One region of the Rossellomorea sp. FM04394 genome, then DNA from elsewhere that is predicted to be linked to it. Evidence: a T-box and tRNA genes for the amino acid it is inferred to sense, from the RefSeq annotation. Region 1 holds a T-box; the other holds one or more tRNA genes.
What was found. A T-box is a leader RNA that pairs with one kind of tRNA and senses whether it is charged. The one in region 1 lies ahead of argS (arginine--tRNA ligase), so its partner is inferred to be a tRNA-Arg.
Positions count from the first base shown of each region.

Region 1 (8,578 bases):
CCCGGACAAATCGGTTCGCTGAGCAATAAACAGGACGGCTGCTTGATAGCTCCCACCCATCTGTAAATGCGTAAGTTCCTCCACATGCCTTGCCCCTCTTGACGTGACGGCATCCGGGAATTTCCCCATTCCGTCCTCTACCATGGTGACACTTTTTACTTCGAGCAATAATTTTTGTTCATGTCGTTTATGAGTGAGTAAGAAGTCAAAGCGTGAGCCACCTACTTTATACTCGGCTTTTTCCAATTGCCAATCCTTTAACTCTTCCACCATTTCCTGTTGCAAGGCTTCCAGGACTAACCGATTGGGATATTGTGTATTTAAAGACACATACATACCGTTAGAAGCATCATACGTCATGACGGCTGACCATTTCGTCTTCCTTTTGGGATCTGTTGATGCCTGAAGCCAGATCGGGTTTCCCCGTACCAATAATTCTTTTAATCTGCCTGGATCGGGTAAATGGACTTTTTCAATAGAACCTGAAGGAATCTGACACTCCAGAACAAACCGGTTGAGGCGCTCGAGAAATATCCCTTGAACCAGATTGTCACGAAATTGAATTTCTACCAAACTTTCACGCTCCTTGTTTCCTGCTTAACGAAGTAAAGCACTCCAGCTTTTTGTTTTACGATCATAGGATAATAAACCGTTGGCAGGTGATTTGCGGATTTGCTTATAATCTTCCGCCATCTCGTCCATATCGTAATAATCGCCGATCACCCAGATCGGGATCTCTATCTTCCCTCTCGTTAGTATGGCTTTTTCTAAAGAAATGACCATTCCTTCTTTTAATTTGTCTCTAAAGGAATGAATGACTTCCTTCCCGATGATTGGATAGGCTTTCTCCTTCTTCATACCAAATAAGCCCTTTCCACCTTTGACCGAACTCAATTTCGAAGAAACCGTCGCTCCCAACATATGATAGAAGTCCTCAAAATCCCGATAATAGATCTTGTTAAACCATCCATCATCATGAGATAGGTACGCGTATCGATTGTTCAGTTTTGAATAAAAAGGAGGGTTTAAAGGTTGCTTAATATGACCCATATAGAGCAGCTCAGCGATTTCCTGACCGTTCAATTCATTGACTCCCACTTCTTCCTCGAAGTCAATCCAACAGAAATCACCATAGCTCTGTACTCCGTCATTCATAATCTTCTTCATTTCATCCTGTTCCACATACTCCATATGCGTATGTATATTAAAGGCACCATGCTCGTACTGATGCTTAATAAGAAGGAGATTCTTCAATGGTTTACGGGCATTTGAAGCAAACTCGTTGAAATTAATTCCGTAAGATACGACATACTGACGATCCGTATTCTTGTGAACATAGATGATATCTTTAACCTGATTATTTGCCTTCAAGAACATTCCCTCCATCTGATTAACACGATGCACAATTCATACTTTCTATTCTAGCAAATTTGTAAGGTACTTGTTCTTTTCTATTTCATTTCAAAATGATGACAAAAGTCGCAGGTAATTGTAGAAAATAGTCATATTGCAGGACCGCAGGCTATATATTTTTGTTCTATTTATATAAGAAAAAGAGTAATGGCTTCCAAACGTTAGGAAACGGCACTTTCTTCTTATATTTTAATGATAAGAAACGATCACGATTATGTAAAAAATGGAATTTCGTCCCGCTGTCCATTCGTTGAATCCCTCTCCTGTAAGCTTTTCCTTTGATTTCATTTCGACAAATATCGTATAGTGCCTGTCACATACCGACAGAACTTCCGTAATTTCTCTGGTCATGAGTAGAAATTTCCCTTCATTTCTATTAGACTAGGAATGTGAAATCTTTAGAAATTCAGGTGAATAGATTATGGAAACTCGCCAGCGATTTGCTGATAAGATCGATTGGGGTCTTCTCTTTTTATTAATGTTATTTTTTATTGTTAGCGCTATGGGAATTAGTAGTGCCCAGACGTCAGGTCAGTATGGGACGAACTTTGTGATAAGACAAGCTTTTTGGTATGTCGTGGGTGGAATTATTATTGTAGGAGCCTTATTCCTTGATTCCGATCAGTATAAGCGTCTTGCTTGGTACATATACGGTGCAGGAATCTTCCTGCTTCTTGTATTACTCATTTCACCGGAAAGCATCGCACCTTATAGAAACGGAGCCAAAAGCTGGTTCATGCTGGGACCGCTTGGTTCTATTCAGCCTTCAGAATTCATGAAGACGTTTTTGATTCTTGCTCTTGCACGGATCATTAGCAATCATCATGAGCTTAATCCAAGAAAAACAATGCAGTCGGATTTTCAGTTATTAGTGAAGATCGGGCTTACAACCCTCCTTCCCCTTGCTTTTATTATGCAGCAGCCGGATTTAGGGACTTCCCTTGTTATTTTAGCCATCATGACCGGAATCATCTTAGTTTCAGGGATTACGTGGAAGCTGATCGTTCCAATATATACTTCTATCGGAGTGCTCGGGGGGATCGTCCTTTCACTTGTTGTGTGGGCTCCTGACCTGCTTGAAAAATATTTAAATGTAAAGCCTTATCAGTTTGGACGTATTTATGCTTGGCTAGATCCGTATAACTACGCTAAATTAGAGGGATTTCACTTAATTAACTCCCTTAACGCCATTGGATCCGGGCAAATCTTTGGGAAAGGGTACAGTGGAGGAGAAGTATACATTCCTGAGAACCACACCGATTTTATTTTCAGTGTGATCGGTGAGGAATACGGCTTTATTGGCGCAAGCGTCGTCATAAGTTTATACTTCCTTCTCATTTACCATTTAACCAAAACGGCTTTAGATACGAAGGAACCATTCAATGCCTATGTATGCGCAGGGATTATTAGCATGATTACGTTCCACGTGTTCCAGAACATTGGAATGACGATTCAATTGCTTCCGATTACAGGGATCCCACTTCCTTTCATCAGTTACGGAGGAAGCTCTCTTATGGGAAATATGCTTGCCCTTGGACTTGTTTTCAGTATGAGATTTCACCATAAAACGTATATGTTTTCATCAGAAGATTCTTAATTACAGGTTGCAATCATCACCAGGATGTGTAAAATAATAGTAATTATATACGAATATTCTATGATGAAGAGAGTAATTCTGATGTGGATCGATAGCGAGCCGGGGATGGTGGAAGCCTGGTGAGAAACCTGGAATGAAACGCACTTCTGAGATGTTTTTCTTGAAATCAGTAGAGAAAAACCGGGATCTCCCGTTATACAATGAGCGCCCTTAAAGGGAATAAGAGTGGTACCGCGAGCTAAACTCGTCTCTATATTTTATAGAGGCGGGTTTTTTTGTGTTTGATTTTATCAGGAGGTGTAGATGATGGATTTGAAATCGATCGTTACTGACGTACTAAAGTCACAGGCATTGAATGACTGGAACAAAAAAGAGCTTTATGAATTGCTTGAAACCCCAAAGCATACTCATTTGGGAGACCTTGCCTTTCCATGTTTCCAACTGGCCAAAGCATGGAAGAAGGCACCTCACATCATTGCAGAAGAAATTGCTGACTCTCTCTCCTCTCCCTTTTTCAGCAGAGTAGAATCAGCTGGTGCTTATGTAAATTTCCGATTTGACAGATTGAAAGCAGGAAAAGACATTGTGTCAGCTATCTTGGAAAAAGGGTCAGATTTCGGTAGCCATGTATTTGGCAAGCAAAAAACCGTAGTATTGGATATGTCCTCACCTAATATCGCCAAACCTTTTTCCATGGGTCATTTACGCTCGACTGTCATCGGGAATTCCATCGCCACTATTGCAGAAAAATGCGGTTACACCACAGAAAAAATCAATTATATCGGGGATTGGGGGACTCAATTCGGGAAATTAATCGTCGCTTTCAAAAAGTGGGGAAATCATCAACAGGTCAGGGAGAACCCCATATCTGAATTGTTCATTTTATACAAGAAGTTTCATCAGGAAGCAGAAACAGATCCCTCACTCGAGGAAGAAGGAAGAAGAGCCTTTAAACTTCTTGAAGACGGAGATAAAGAAGTAACGGAGCTTTGGAGATGGTTTAAAGACGAATCACTTGAAGCCTTTAAAACGATTTACTCGCTGCTCGGAGTTGAATTTGATTCCTATAATGGCGAAGCGTTCTTCAATGACAAGATGGCTGAAGTCGTAACATTGCTTCAAGACCATGATATTCTTGAAACATCACAAGGAGCACAAGTGGTTCGTCTAGAAGAAGAGAATCTCCCGCCTTGTCTCATCAAAAAGTCAGACGGAGCTACCCTTTATGCTACGAGAGACCTGGCAGCTGCCCTGTATCGCCATCGCCAGTATGCCTTTGATGAAGCACTGTATGTCGTTGGCCAGGAACAAACCATCCACTTCAAACAAGTGATGGAAGTATTGAAGAAGCTCGGATTTAATTGGGCGAATGATATGAAACATATACCTTTTGGTCTTTATCTGAAGGATGGGAAGAAAATGTCCACCAGAAAGGGCCGGGTCATTTTACTCGAAGAGGTTCTTCAAGAAGCCATAAAAATGGCTGAATATAATATCAAGCAGAAGAATCCTGACTTAAAAAATGCTGCAGAAGTGGCAAAAGATGTTGGGGTCGGGGCGATTATCTTTCATGATTTAAAAAATGACCGGGTTAACGATATTGAATTTTCCCTGGAACATATGCTGACCTTCGAAGGAGAAACAGGTCCATATATCCAATACACATACGCCAGAGCTCAATCCATCCTGAGAAAAGCGGAAGCTCATCCTCCCCTGACCTTTAAGGGGCTTGACGATGCTGAGAGCTGGGATGTAGTGAAGCAGTTACGACTATTTCCGGAGATGGTTGAGAAAGCATGGAACCAATACGCTCCTTCGGTTATTGCCAAATATTTAGTTGATACCGCCCAAAGCTTTAACCGTTATTACGGTAAAACTAAAATCATTTCCGAGGATTTAGAGCAGATCTCCCGCCTGGCCTTGGTCCATGCTGTTGCAACTGTCCTTGCGGAAGGATTGAGATTATTGGGGATGAAGTCTCCTTCAGAAATGTAGAATGAATACGATTTCTGTCACTATTTCCCGAGAAATAGATGATTTTTGATTTAACCTATTTTCAAGCTTTTTTAAGAGTATCATCAATTGTAAATGTGACGAAACTTCCGTGAAGTGGTTTCAACCATACGGGATATTTCATGACTCCTTTTGTAAAAAGTGATATACTTTCTAATGTTCAAATAAAATCAAAAATGACGTTTTATCAATAAAGGAGATTACTGAACTTATGTCTGAACTACTTCACACTTTCGAAGCATGGTTATTGGATTATGGTGTATGGGGTCTGATCCTTGTTTCATTCGCTGATTCATCATTTTTTCCCATCCCACCTGATGTACTACTGATTCCTTTAGCGATTGCCAATCCGGATAGCGCATTGCTTTATGCACTTTATACGACCATCGCTTCCGTTATCGGAGCCCTTTTTGGCTGGTGGATCGGAAAGAAACTTGGACGACCGATCCTTGTGTATTTCTTCTCTGAAAAAAGGATTCAAAAAGTAGAGGAGTACTTTACTAAATATGGGGCAATGGCTCTTTTAATCGCAGGACTGACACCTATCCCTTATAAGATTTTCACGATTTTCGCAGGGGTTTCCGGTGTTAAGATCAGAGTATTGGTAATCTGGTCGATTATCGGGAGAGGAATTCGTTTCTTCCTTGAAGGTGCAATCATTTTAGCACTTGGGGCTAAAGCAAAGCCTTTCATCGAAGAGAACTTTACACTCCTTACACTTGCAGCTGGTGGCGTTTTAATCGCTGTTTATCTTGTTTACTTGGTCATCAAAAAGAGAAAGAAAACTGTTTGACCCAGCAAAAGAGAGCAAGGGGGCAAAAATGCCCCCTTGCTCTCTTTTTATCATGAGCTGCCGACGATAAATCGCAAATGCTTATTTAATACTCGAAGAGACTGCCTGCTTCCTTCATATAATTCTCCATCCATATCAAGCTTTTCACCCTGTCCCAGTTCAATATGGGCTTCTCTTGCTTGGATATGCATAATATCGTCATATTGCTCGCTTATATTGCCTGTGCTCTTGATAACCAAAAATTCCTTTAATAAAGGGAAACCGCTTTTTTTGACGATGTAAATATCCATTAGTCCATCTTCCATATCGATGCAGGTGGGCAGTGGATTAGAGCCAATGGAACGGCCATTTGCAACCAATAGCATCACCACTTCCTCTTCAATCACATCATTTTCAGTTGTTACCTTCACATTTAAGATCGGTGATTCTTGGATGGATTGAAACGCACTTATATAATAGCTTAGTTTACCGAGGACACTTTTTGATCCTACATCGATATTGTCGCTTGTCTCTGCGACCAGCCCCGTTCCCCAGAAATTGCTGAAATACCGATCGTCTGCCTTGACGATATCGATATCCTTTTCGAGCGCCCGTTCGGTTATAAGGCGGACAGCTTGTCCGATATTCATGGGAATATGTAACGAACGGGCAAAGTCATTACACGTCCCTCCAGGGATGATGCCTACCAATGGCCGTTTTTCTAAGGCTGACAATCCGTTGATGGCCTCATGAATCGTTCCATCACCACCCATGATGACAACCAGTTCATATTGATTAGCCGTCTCCTTACAAATTCTTTCGGCATCGCCTTTCTCTTTCGTTTTATGAATAATTAAGTTCGTACAGATGTCCAATAATGGAGGCACAGCATCTTTTAACAGAACTTCCAGCGTTCCTTGACCTGCCTTCCCATTACATACCAGCAATATATCCGAAAACACCGTCATGAATATCGTCACCTAACTTTTGGATTAGAATAGTAAATAAAAAGAGGCTGACCCAAAACGATGAGTGATATCATCCTTACAGGACCAGTCCTTATGCTTTCAGAGTTTCTTATATCTGTCTGTGATTTTCTTGATTTCAGGACCCTTATATCTTGGGTCAACCTCTTTTGCTATGCTGTATTGGAATCTTCTTGAGGAACCTGGAGTACAGATCGGTAGGCAATTCCCAGACGTCCTTTAATATAGCTCTGGGGGTCATAGGGAATATGATGATTCTGCATGCGATGAATTTCCATTTCTGCAAACATCGCAAGGGCACGACACACTTGATCTAACGCCATGCTTACACGATGGGGATCTGTAGGTTGATCCCGACTCATACAGTGGTATGAAATTTCATCTGCCTTCTTTCTGATTTCCTTTAATGCTTGTAAATCAAACATCATTCTCTCCATACCTAACCCTCCTCTTCACTACTATTAAATATATCGTGAGAAAAGGGGAAATATGTCTGTCCAACGTTTCTCGGGTGTAAGTTTAAGAGTCTTGGGTTAACGTCTTAGGTAATGGCTGATACTGCTTTAGTGAATGAAGGATTTCCCGTCTTGATTTCGTTTTTGAAATATTTACGCCCACGTTCGACAATTTCGTTATCACTTTCTTAAAGCGATCGTTCTCCTTTACCACGTTATTCACCTCTTTTATAAAATATCGTTACCTATTTGTACGATTGGTTTCGCAAAAAGTTTCACTTTACGTTTAATAGTTTTTCTTTTCCCTAAAAATGAAACAATAATCCTATTTTTGCACTTTTTCTTAGAATATTTTGTCCCAAATTACACATTTTATAATCATGAAAACAAAACTCGCTCTTATCATGGTTGCACTGTCTATTATCATTAGTTTATTTACTTTAAATGAAATCTCTGCAGCAAGTGTCTATACAGTCAGGAAAGGAGATACCCTTTGGAAAATTTCAAGAAAATTGCAGGTTGGACTCTCTGAGATTATAGAAGCTAATCCTCAATTGTCGAATCCAGATTTAATTTATCCAAATCAAAAAATCAACATCCCCATTCTTCGAAAAGCTAAATCGGTTGAAGGTCAGGTCATTGATCTGACCAATCAGGAGAGGCAAAAGAACGGCCTTTCCCTTCTTCAGCTTGATTGGCAGCTATCCAGGGTTGCCCGGTATAAATCACGTAACATGAGGGATGTTGGTTATTTTTCGCACAGAAGCCCGACGTACGGATCTCCTTTTGATATGATGAAAAGCTTCAACATTGAATATAGTCAAGCCGCTGAGAATATAGCCGCTGGTCAAACAAGTGCTGAACAAGTTGTCCGTGAGTGGATGGATAGTCCGGGACATAGAAAAAACATTCTCACCGGATCCTATACTCATATCGGGGTGGGATATGCCAAGGGAGGATCTTACGGGACTTATTGGACTCAAATGTTTATTACTAAATGATATCCAAAAAGCACTCTTTGAAGGTCCGTCCCTCTCATTTGAAAAAAATGGCTGAACGCATTGGGAATAGTTATGTGGATTTGTCGAATAATAATGGTGTACTGCCAATTTAATTAAGGGGGAATTTACATGCAAGTACGTGATATTATGTCGACAAATGTGGAAGCCGCTTCAAATCAGGACTCACTTCAAAGCGTCGCATCTAAAATGAGTTCAAAGAATGTTGGTTCCGTTCCCGTTGTTGAAAACGGACAAGTTGTCGGTATGGTAACAGACCGTGATATTGCTACTCGTGGACTGACTCAAGGTGCACAGGGAAATGTCTCTCAAGTTATGTCACA
Region 1 covers NZ_CP168654.1:212,454-221,031, reverse strand. The annotation lists gene sfsA (DNA/RNA nuclease SfsA) at 1-573, opposite strand, end outside; gene ACCB35_RS01210 (hypothetical protein) at 598-1,377, opposite strand; gene ACCB35_RS01205 (hypothetical protein) at 1,603-1,764, opposite strand; gene ACCB35_RS01200 (FtsW/RodA/SpoVE family cell cycle protein) at 1,835-3,010, shown strand; T-box leader at 3,062-3,265, shown strand; gene argS (arginine--tRNA ligase) at 3,317-5,005, shown strand; gene ACCB35_RS01190 (YqaA family protein) at 5,235-5,816, shown strand; gene ACCB35_RS01185 (diacylglycerol kinase family protein) at 5,867-6,763, opposite strand; gene ACCB35_RS01180 (hypothetical protein) at 6,934-7,218, opposite strand; gene ACCB35_RS01175 (Lmo0850 family protein) at 7,301-7,450, opposite strand; gene safA (SafA/ExsA family spore coat assembly protein) at 7,617-8,237, shown strand; gene ACCB35_RS01165 (CBS domain-containing protein) at 8,367-8,578, shown strand, end outside.

Region 2 (8,578 bases), 1.6 Mb from region 1:
GACGAACAGCTGAAGGTATGTGTGAAGGCAAATAGTGTGGGGAATTCTTCAGTAGATTTACACTATATGGGTCTGAATGAAAAAGAAGAGGTTTGCTTTACAGGTAGAGGAACCATGGTCCAAATATCGAAGCTGACTGGAAAAGGTGTCCCCTGGACGGAAGAAATGAAGGCAAAGCTTGACTGCAAAAGGGCGGTTTCCAGCCCTTCGTAGTGTGTGAATGAATCCATTGCCTATTTTTCATTTTACTTCCTCCTCTATGTCACTCTAAACCCTCCCTTCACATATGATATTCTGACGACCGACAATACCCATCCCCGCGGTTTAAAGCTGGCGAAGGCAAGGAGGGTTACCATAATTGAAGGACAATGATTTTACACACAAACCGTTGCTCACCAAAAGAGAAAAAGAAGTATTCGAACTGTTAGTTCAAGACAAAACAACTAAAGAAATAGCTAGTGATCTATTTATTAGCGAAAAAACAGTTCGAAATCATATTTCCAACGCCATGCAAAAGCTTGGAGTGAAGGGGCGATCTCAAGCTGTTGTAGAGCTTCTTCGCATGGGGGAACTCAAGCTTTAAAAGTAAGGGACTGATTCTGATGGCAAACAATTAACGGGTCTTCCGCGGATGCCTTTTAATGTTTGAATGAGAGTCAGTCTCTTTTAGTTATGGGACATTCCGAGAACTTGTCTTGAAATTTTACAACAAAAGAGCGAAAATGCTAGTAGGGGAAGTACAGGCTGTAAGCAATGTCACTTTTGTCCCATATTATAATAGAAGCTAAAACAGGAAGGTCTTATTGGATCGATTCCCGTTTTTAATAAGGAGTACATGTCTAGTTTCTGATTTAAAAAGGAGAGTAATCATGACGAATTCTAAAGAAGCCAAAGGAGATTTACAAGTTGTTGCAGATATTGAGAAAGACCTGCGATACATATCCTCCATCATCAAGCAAAAAGGAAGAGAAATCTTAAGTCAGTACACCATCACCCCTCCGCAGTTCATAGCCCTGCAGTGGTTATTTGAATATGGAGATATGACCATTGGTGATCTTTCCAATAAAATGTACCTGGCATGCAGCACCACAACGGATCTGGTTGATAGAATGGAGAAAAATCAGTTAGTGGAACGCGTGAAGGATGAGAATGATCGCCGGGTAGTCCGCATTCATATGTTAAAAGAGGGCGAAAGAATCATTGAAGAAGTCATCAATAAAAGGCAAGATTATTTACAGAGTGTCCTGACGGATTTCTCTGAACAGGAAGTGCTATTATTAAAAGGTAATTTAGCAAAACTTCATCAAGAAATGAAACCAGAATGAGGGAATAATGTGATTCAACCAATTGGCATCATTGATTCAGGGGTAGGGGGGCTAACCGTCGCTAAAGAAGTGATGAGGCAGTTACCTAAAGAGACCATTTATTATCTCGGAGACACAGCCCGTTGTCCCTACGGACCCAGAACAGCTCAAGAAGTGAAAACATTCACATGGGAAATGACCGAATATCTACTTAAATATGATATAAAAATGTTGATTATTGCTTGCAATACGGCCACTGCGGTTGTGTTAGATGAAATTCAAACCCATTTGGACATCCCGGTAATAGGCGTCATTCACCCCGGGGCGAGAGCGGCAATCAAGCACACTCATAATAAAAGGATCGGTGTGTTGGGAACAGTGGGAACGATTAATAGCGGCGCCTATGTAGAAGCTCTTCACTCCCTGCACGGCAGCCTGGATGTCACTTCACTTGCCTGTCCGAAATTCGTCCCTTTAGTAGAGAGTGGGGAATACAATAGCTCAATGGCGGCAGACATAGTGGAAGAGACTCTTCAACCTATTAAAGATTCGGGTATTGATACGCTGATATTAGGTTGCACCCACTATCCGCTCTTACAGCCCAAGATCAAAGCCTACATGGGTCCGGAGATCAGTGTGATAAGCTCCGGAGATGAAACGGCACGGGAAGTGAGTACGATTCTTGATTATTACAATCTCCTATACAGGGGAGTGCAGCACCCACAGCATCGCTTTTTCACCACGGGGTCATCGGCCATTTTTTCAAGCATTGCCTCCGATTGGCTGACAGTTGGGGAAGTAAAAGCAGAAACCATTCGATTGCAGGATTAGTATCTTGTGGTCGGATGGTTTTTTTATGGGCAATCGGGCTATGAATGGACTGAAAATTGGTGAAATCCGCTATGGTGGAGGGATTTAACTGCTTCGGGGGAATGAAGCGAGTGCGGTGGCAGGGATATCGACCGTCATTTTAATTTATCAACCGTTATTCTGATGTATCGACCGTCATTTCAATATATCAACCGTTTTTGCAACATATCAACCTTATTTTCAGTATATCGACCGTTTTACAAAATTCGACACACAGCCGTTTAAGTTTAGGACCAAGCCGCCTCCACATTAGGCTGTACTATTTTTATTAAAGTTTCGGTCTATTTTATAGACCAGGCTCGTATATATGTTAGTACAAACTGTCTTTTAGGAGGTTTCCCAATGGCGAAAAAAGCAAAGGTGTCAATAGCTGTAACGGTTTTAGCTTCTTCAGTGTATCTTTCAGGTTGTGGATTACTCAGTTTCGGTGATGATAAAGAAAAGATCGATCCTCCTCAAGATCTATCCTACTTAAAAGAAGGGGAAAAAGTGGATACGGCTAAAGGAGAGGACGCAGAGAAAGAAGTGAGCAAGGAAGAAGCCAATGCTGAAACGGTCATGACCGAGCTTTATTTAATCGATAAAAACGGATATGTTGTATCTCAATCATTGCCGCTTCCGGGGGAAGAAAGTGTGGCTAAGCAAGCTCTTGAGTACCTGGTCGTGAACGGGCCGGTTCAAAACGTGCTGCCGAATGGGTTCAGAGCCGTGCTTCCCGCTGATACGCAAGTGACGGTGGATATTAAAGAAGGGACGGCCATTGCAGATTTCTCTCCGGAATTCAATAACTACCAGCCTGAAGATGAGCAGAAAATTCTTCAATCCGTCACGTGGACGCTTACTCAATTTGAATCTGTTGAAAAAGTAGAGCTTCGGGTGAACGGTTATCCCCTGACTGAAATGCCTGTTAATGGAACACCGATCGATGAGAAAGGATTAACGAGAAAAGTAGGAATCAACGTGGATACTTCTGGTGTTGTGGATCCTACCTCCACTAAACCACTCACGGTTTATTACGTGTCCCAAAGTGATGATAAAACGTATTACGTACCTGTCACCAAGCGTGTGAGCTCGAATTCGGTTGATGAAGTCACCGCGGTGGTGAATGAATTAATTGATGGACCAGGATATTCATCTTCACTGGCAAGTGATTTTACAGGTGCAAAACTATTGGATGATCCGAAACTTGAGGATGGAACCGTTACACTGAATTTCAACGAAGCAGTTTATGGAAGCCTTGAAGAAAAAATGGTTTCTGAACATATGCTGAATTCCCTGGTTCTTTCTTTAACAGAGCAAAAAGGAATTAAAGGGGTCTCTGTACTGGTGAATGGTGAAGCAACGGCAGTGTCCAAAGACGGAGAAACCATCACAGAACCAGTGACAAGACCAGAAAATGTGAATGCAATTAGTTTTTAAATAGCAATTTTTTGATATACTATTATAGAATCATCCGAAAAGAGGTTGGCAAAATGCCGCCTCTTCTATTTTTGATTAGACCGTTTTTACATAACGCACGAAAATACAGGAGGTAATGATATGAGAACAGATGGTAGAGAAAAGAATCAATTACGGAATATTGAGATCGAGACGGATTATGTGAAGCATCCGGAAGGCTCAGTCTTAATAACAGTTGGAGAAACGAAGGTCATTTGTAATGCCAGTATCGAAGAACGGGTGCCTCCTTTTATGAGAAATAGTGGAAAAGGATGGATCACAGCTGAATATTCCATGCTGCCAAGAGCAACGGAAACAAGAAACATCCGTGAATCTTCCAAAGGGAAGGTTTCAGGAAGAACAATGGAAATTCAACGTCTTATTGGAAGGGCGCTCCGATCTGTAGTCGATTTGGACGCATTAGGGGAACGTACAATCTGGATTGATTGTGATGTCATTCAAGCAGACGGCGGGACAAGAACGGCTTCGATCACGGGAGCTTTCGTTGCCACTGCAATCGCAGTGGCAAAGCTTCAAGACAGCAAAAAAATCTCTTCTTTCCCACTGAAAAGTTTCTTAGCAGCCACAAGTGTGGGGATTGTTGAAGAGCATGGAGCGGTTCTTGACTTGAATTATATTGAAGATAGCAGTGCATTAGTGGATATGAACATCATCATGACGGGTGAAGGTGAATTTGTAGAGCTGCAGGGAACAGGAGAAGAAGCAACCTTCACGATGGACCAACTGCACCAACTGTTAAAGCTTGGACAAGAAGGAATCCACGAGCTATTCCAAATTCAGCAACAATCATTAGGAGATATAGTAAAAAGATTTCAATAAAGGGATGGGACTTCAATGACAAAACGAGTGATCATAGCCACGAAAAACAGGGGAAAAGCCAAAGAATTTCAACATATGTTTGCTCCATACGGATATGAGGTACAAACATTACTAGACCTTCCTCACATTGAGGATGTTGAAGAAACTGGTGAAACGTTTGAAGAAAATTCAATTCTGAAAGCTGAAACGGTTGCGGAAGTATTAGGTGAACTGGTGGTCGCAGATGATTCTGGATTGGCCATCGATGCGTTGGAAGGTCGTCCGGGAGTGTATTCTGCACGCTATGCCGGTGAAGAAAAGAGTGACGAGGCGAACATGGAGAAGGTATTAAGCGAACTGGAATCTGTTGAAGAACCCGACCGTACCGCACGTTTTCACTGTGTTTTAGCGATTGCCGGACCTAATAGAGAAACTAAAACCGTTACAGGAACATGCGAAGGCATGATTTTACAAGAAAAAAGAGGAACGAATGGGTTCGGGTACGATCCGATTTTCTACGTCCCTACTCTAGGAAAATCCATGGCTGAACTAACTCAAGAAGAGAAAAGTCAAATCAGCCATCGTGGAAATGCTTTGAAAAAACTAAAGGACATAATCTCAGACTTTATTTAAAGGGTGAGCGAAATGAAACTATTGGTTGTAAGTGATAGTCACGGTTCAAAAGAAGAGTTATTGGAACTAACGGAGAAATATCATTCTACCGTAGATGCCATGGTACACTGCGGAGATTCCGAATTAAGTGCAGATGACCAGGCATTAGCCCCCTACCTTGTAGTGAGGGGAAACTGTGATATGGATGCGAGGCTACCCGACGATCTTATTGAGAAGGTAGAGGGCCATCCAATCATGGTGACTCACGGTCATCTGTATGGAATTAAAATGTCACTCATGAAGCTGCGTTATAAAGCTGAAGAAGTGGGAGCACAATTTGTTTTCTTTGGCCATTCCCATACGTTAGGCGCAGAATTAAATAATGGCATATTGTTTTTAAATCCGGGCAGCATTCTTTTACCACGGGGGAGAAGAGAGCGCACCTACGCCTTAGTAGAGGCACGGGATCAAGAGATAAAGGTAACATTCCTGACTCATGATCATGTGGCACTGGACGGATTGACCCAAACATTTCAACTGTAAAACCATTGTTTTGAACCTGCTCCGGCGGGTTCTTTTCATAGGGATATTACATGACAAAATGACACTTGAAAATAAAATAAAACTTTTTTTGAAAATCTGTTGACTTATTGATGCTATGTGAATATAATAAATATTGTCCTTGATAAACAAATCAAGAAAAAACAAATCACGTCCCAGTAGCTCAGCAGGATAGAGCAACGGCCTTCTAAGCCGTCGGTCGGGAGTTCGAATCTCTCCTGGGACGCCATAAATCCTACATATACAAAGCTTGCCTGCATTGGGTGAGCTTTTTTTGTTATCTAAAAGATATCGTGCTAAACTAATACAAACTAACAGTATAGGCAGGTACGTTTTATGACTAAGGGAAACCAAGAAGGAAAAGGAAAGATTGTACAGTTTCCAGGATTGAAGGAACGGCTGCTGGAAAAAGGGGTGCAGGCTTTGGAAAAAGGGGAGGCACTCGAATCCTCTCAGCTCCTCACTCAAGCCTATGAATTAGAACCGGATAACCCGGATATCAATACAGCGCTCGTATTATCACTCTATGAAAGCAAGCAGTACGACAAGGCAAGATACATATGCAAAGAGATGCTCCTTGAAGGAATCGGCGATTATTTCGAGGTCGTTGATATGTATTTGATGATACTCATCCAGCTTCATCAGCACAGAGAAGTGGTCGATACGATCAATGCCCTGTTTGACGAAAAAGAAGTACCCTTTGAAAAGGAAGAACATTTCAGGAAGCTTCTCCAGTTCAGCGAGAAGGTAGTGAACGGGAAAGCGGCTGTTCCTGAAAAAGAAGCATCGGAAGAAGAGCAAACGTCTATCTTGACAGGGAAGAGCCTGGAGGAACAGACGTTGATCGTGGCACAGCTCGTTCATCGTAATATTCAGCCCTTCGCAGGTGAGCTGCAAGCGGTTTTAATGGATCCTGCTGCACATCCATTTTTACAAACGATGATCTTAAATGTTTTAAGAGAGCATGGAATGGATAAAGAAGTAGTTGTGGCGAAGTTTGGGATGGAAGAGCGGGTTTCTCCTTCCACTTTGGAAGATGTGTTCCAGTCTGATTTCTTCACCAAGGTCACAGAATCCCTGGATGATCTTTTGGCGCAGACGAATCCTACGCTATTTCAGCACGCACAAGAATTATTGAAACGACATGCCTTTCTACTCTATCCATTTACATTGGAGGAGGAGCCGAGCGAAGTCGCTTCGGTGTATGCATACTACACGGCGGGGATGTTTTCGGATGCGATCCTTGAAGAAGAGTTAAAAGATCAGGTTGAAAACACAAAATCTAAAGGGATTCTATCAAGACTTGCGGAACTAGAGGAAATTTCCTCTCCTAATATTTAAATGCTCTCTGTTGAAAGACAGTGGCTGTATGTTATAATGTAATGGTTGTAATGTAAAAGTTATTCATATATTTACGATGATAGTGCTAGATTCATACGGGACTATCTACTACTATGCGTAAAAAATTCAAGATCAATTATAGATTGTTGGAGGGAACAGTATGTCTGCAAAATGGGAAAAACAAGAAGGAAACCAAGGAGTTCTTACAATTGAAGTAGAAGCTGCAAAAGTAAACGAAGGTTTGGACGCAGCGTTCAAAAAAGTTGTAAAACAGGTTAACGTACCAGGATTCCGTAAAGGAAAAATGCCTCGCGGTATGTTCGAAAAGCGCTTTGGAGTAGAATCACTTTATCAAGATGCATTAGATTTCATCTTACCTGAAGCGTATGCGAAAGCAATCGAAGAAACTGGAATCGATCCAATCGACCGTCCGGAAATCGATGTTGAGCAAATGGAAAAAGGCAAAGATCTAATCTTCACTGCTAAAGTACAAGTGAAACCAGAAGTGAAACTTGGTGAATACAAAGGTCTTGAAGTAGAAAAAATGGAAACAGAAGTAACAGCTGAAGATGTAGAAGCTGAACTTACTTCACTTCAAGAAAAACAAGCTGAGCTTGCTGTTAAAGAAGAAGGAAAAGCTGAAGAAGGCGACACAGTAACAATGGATTTCGAAGGATTCGTTGACGGTGAAGCATTCGAAGGCGGACAAGCTGAGAACTATTCTCTTGAATTAGGATCAGGTCAATTCATCCCAGGTTTCGAAGAGCAATTAGTTGGTGTGACGGCTGGAGAAGAGAAAGAAGTTGAAGTTTCTTTCCCTGAAGAGTATCATGCAGCTGAACTTGCTGGAAAACCTGCTACATTCAAAGTAAAAGTTCACGAAATCAAAGCGAAAGAACTTCCAGCATTAGACGATGAGTTCGCTAAAGACGCAGATGAAGAAGTTGAAACGCTTGCTGAACTTAAAGAAAAAATCGAAAAACGTCTTCAAGAGTCTAAAAAGAACGAAGCTGAAACAGCAGTTCGTGAAACTCTTGTAAATAAAGCTTCTGAAAATGCTGAAGTAGAAATTCCAGAAGTAATGGTTACTGCTGAAGTAGACCGCATGATGCAAGAATTCGGTCAACGTCTTCAAATGCAAGGGATGAACCTTGACCTATACTTCCAATTCTCTGGTCAAACAGAAGAAGATCTTCGCGGTCAAATGAAAGAAGATGCTGGTAAACGCGTTCGCACAAACCTTACACTAGAAGCAATTGCGGCAGCTGAAAACCTTGAAGTTACTGACGAAGAAGCAGAAGAAGAAGTAAACAAAATGGCTGAACAATACAACATGTCTGCTGACAACATCAAACAAGCTCTAGGCGGCCTTGACACACTTAAAGCTGACCTGAAAGTTCGTAAAGCAGTAGAATTCCTTGTTGAAAACAGCAAAACTGTAGCATAATAAAAATAGCAAACAAGGCGCGATTCATTCGTGCCTTGTTTTGTACAATGAACGGTCATATTACACCGTATTTTGGCTCATTCGTGTGAAACGAATGTTTCACACGCTTTTCAGCCTAGCTGAAAAGTTGCCACAGAAACAAAAAACGAATGAGCAAACGAGTTTGCTCCAGGCGTTTTTTGTTTCT
Region 2 covers NZ_CP168654.1:3,113,135-3,121,712, reverse strand. The annotation lists gene ACCB35_RS15825 (thioesterase family protein) at 1-213, shown strand, start outside; gene ACCB35_RS15820 (response regulator transcription factor) at 359-583, shown strand; gene ACCB35_RS15815 (MarR family winged helix-turn-helix transcriptional regulator) at 870-1,325, shown strand; gene racE (glutamate racemase) at 1,335-2,135, shown strand; gene ACCB35_RS15805 (GerMN domain-containing protein) at 2,517-3,593, shown strand; gene rph (ribonuclease PH) at 3,714-4,451, shown strand; gene ACCB35_RS15795 (XTP/dITP diphosphatase) at 4,467-5,063, shown strand; gene ACCB35_RS15790 (metallophosphoesterase) at 5,076-5,585, shown strand; tRNA gene ACCB35_RS15785 (tRNA-Arg) at 5,756-5,832, shown strand; gene ACCB35_RS15780 (tetratricopeptide repeat protein) at 5,940-6,944, shown strand; gene tig (trigger factor) at 7,105-8,391, shown strand.
Region 2: it encodes a tRNA-Arg, which carries the amino acid that the T-box ahead of argS (arginine--tRNA ligase) is inferred to sense. The anticodon was not compared.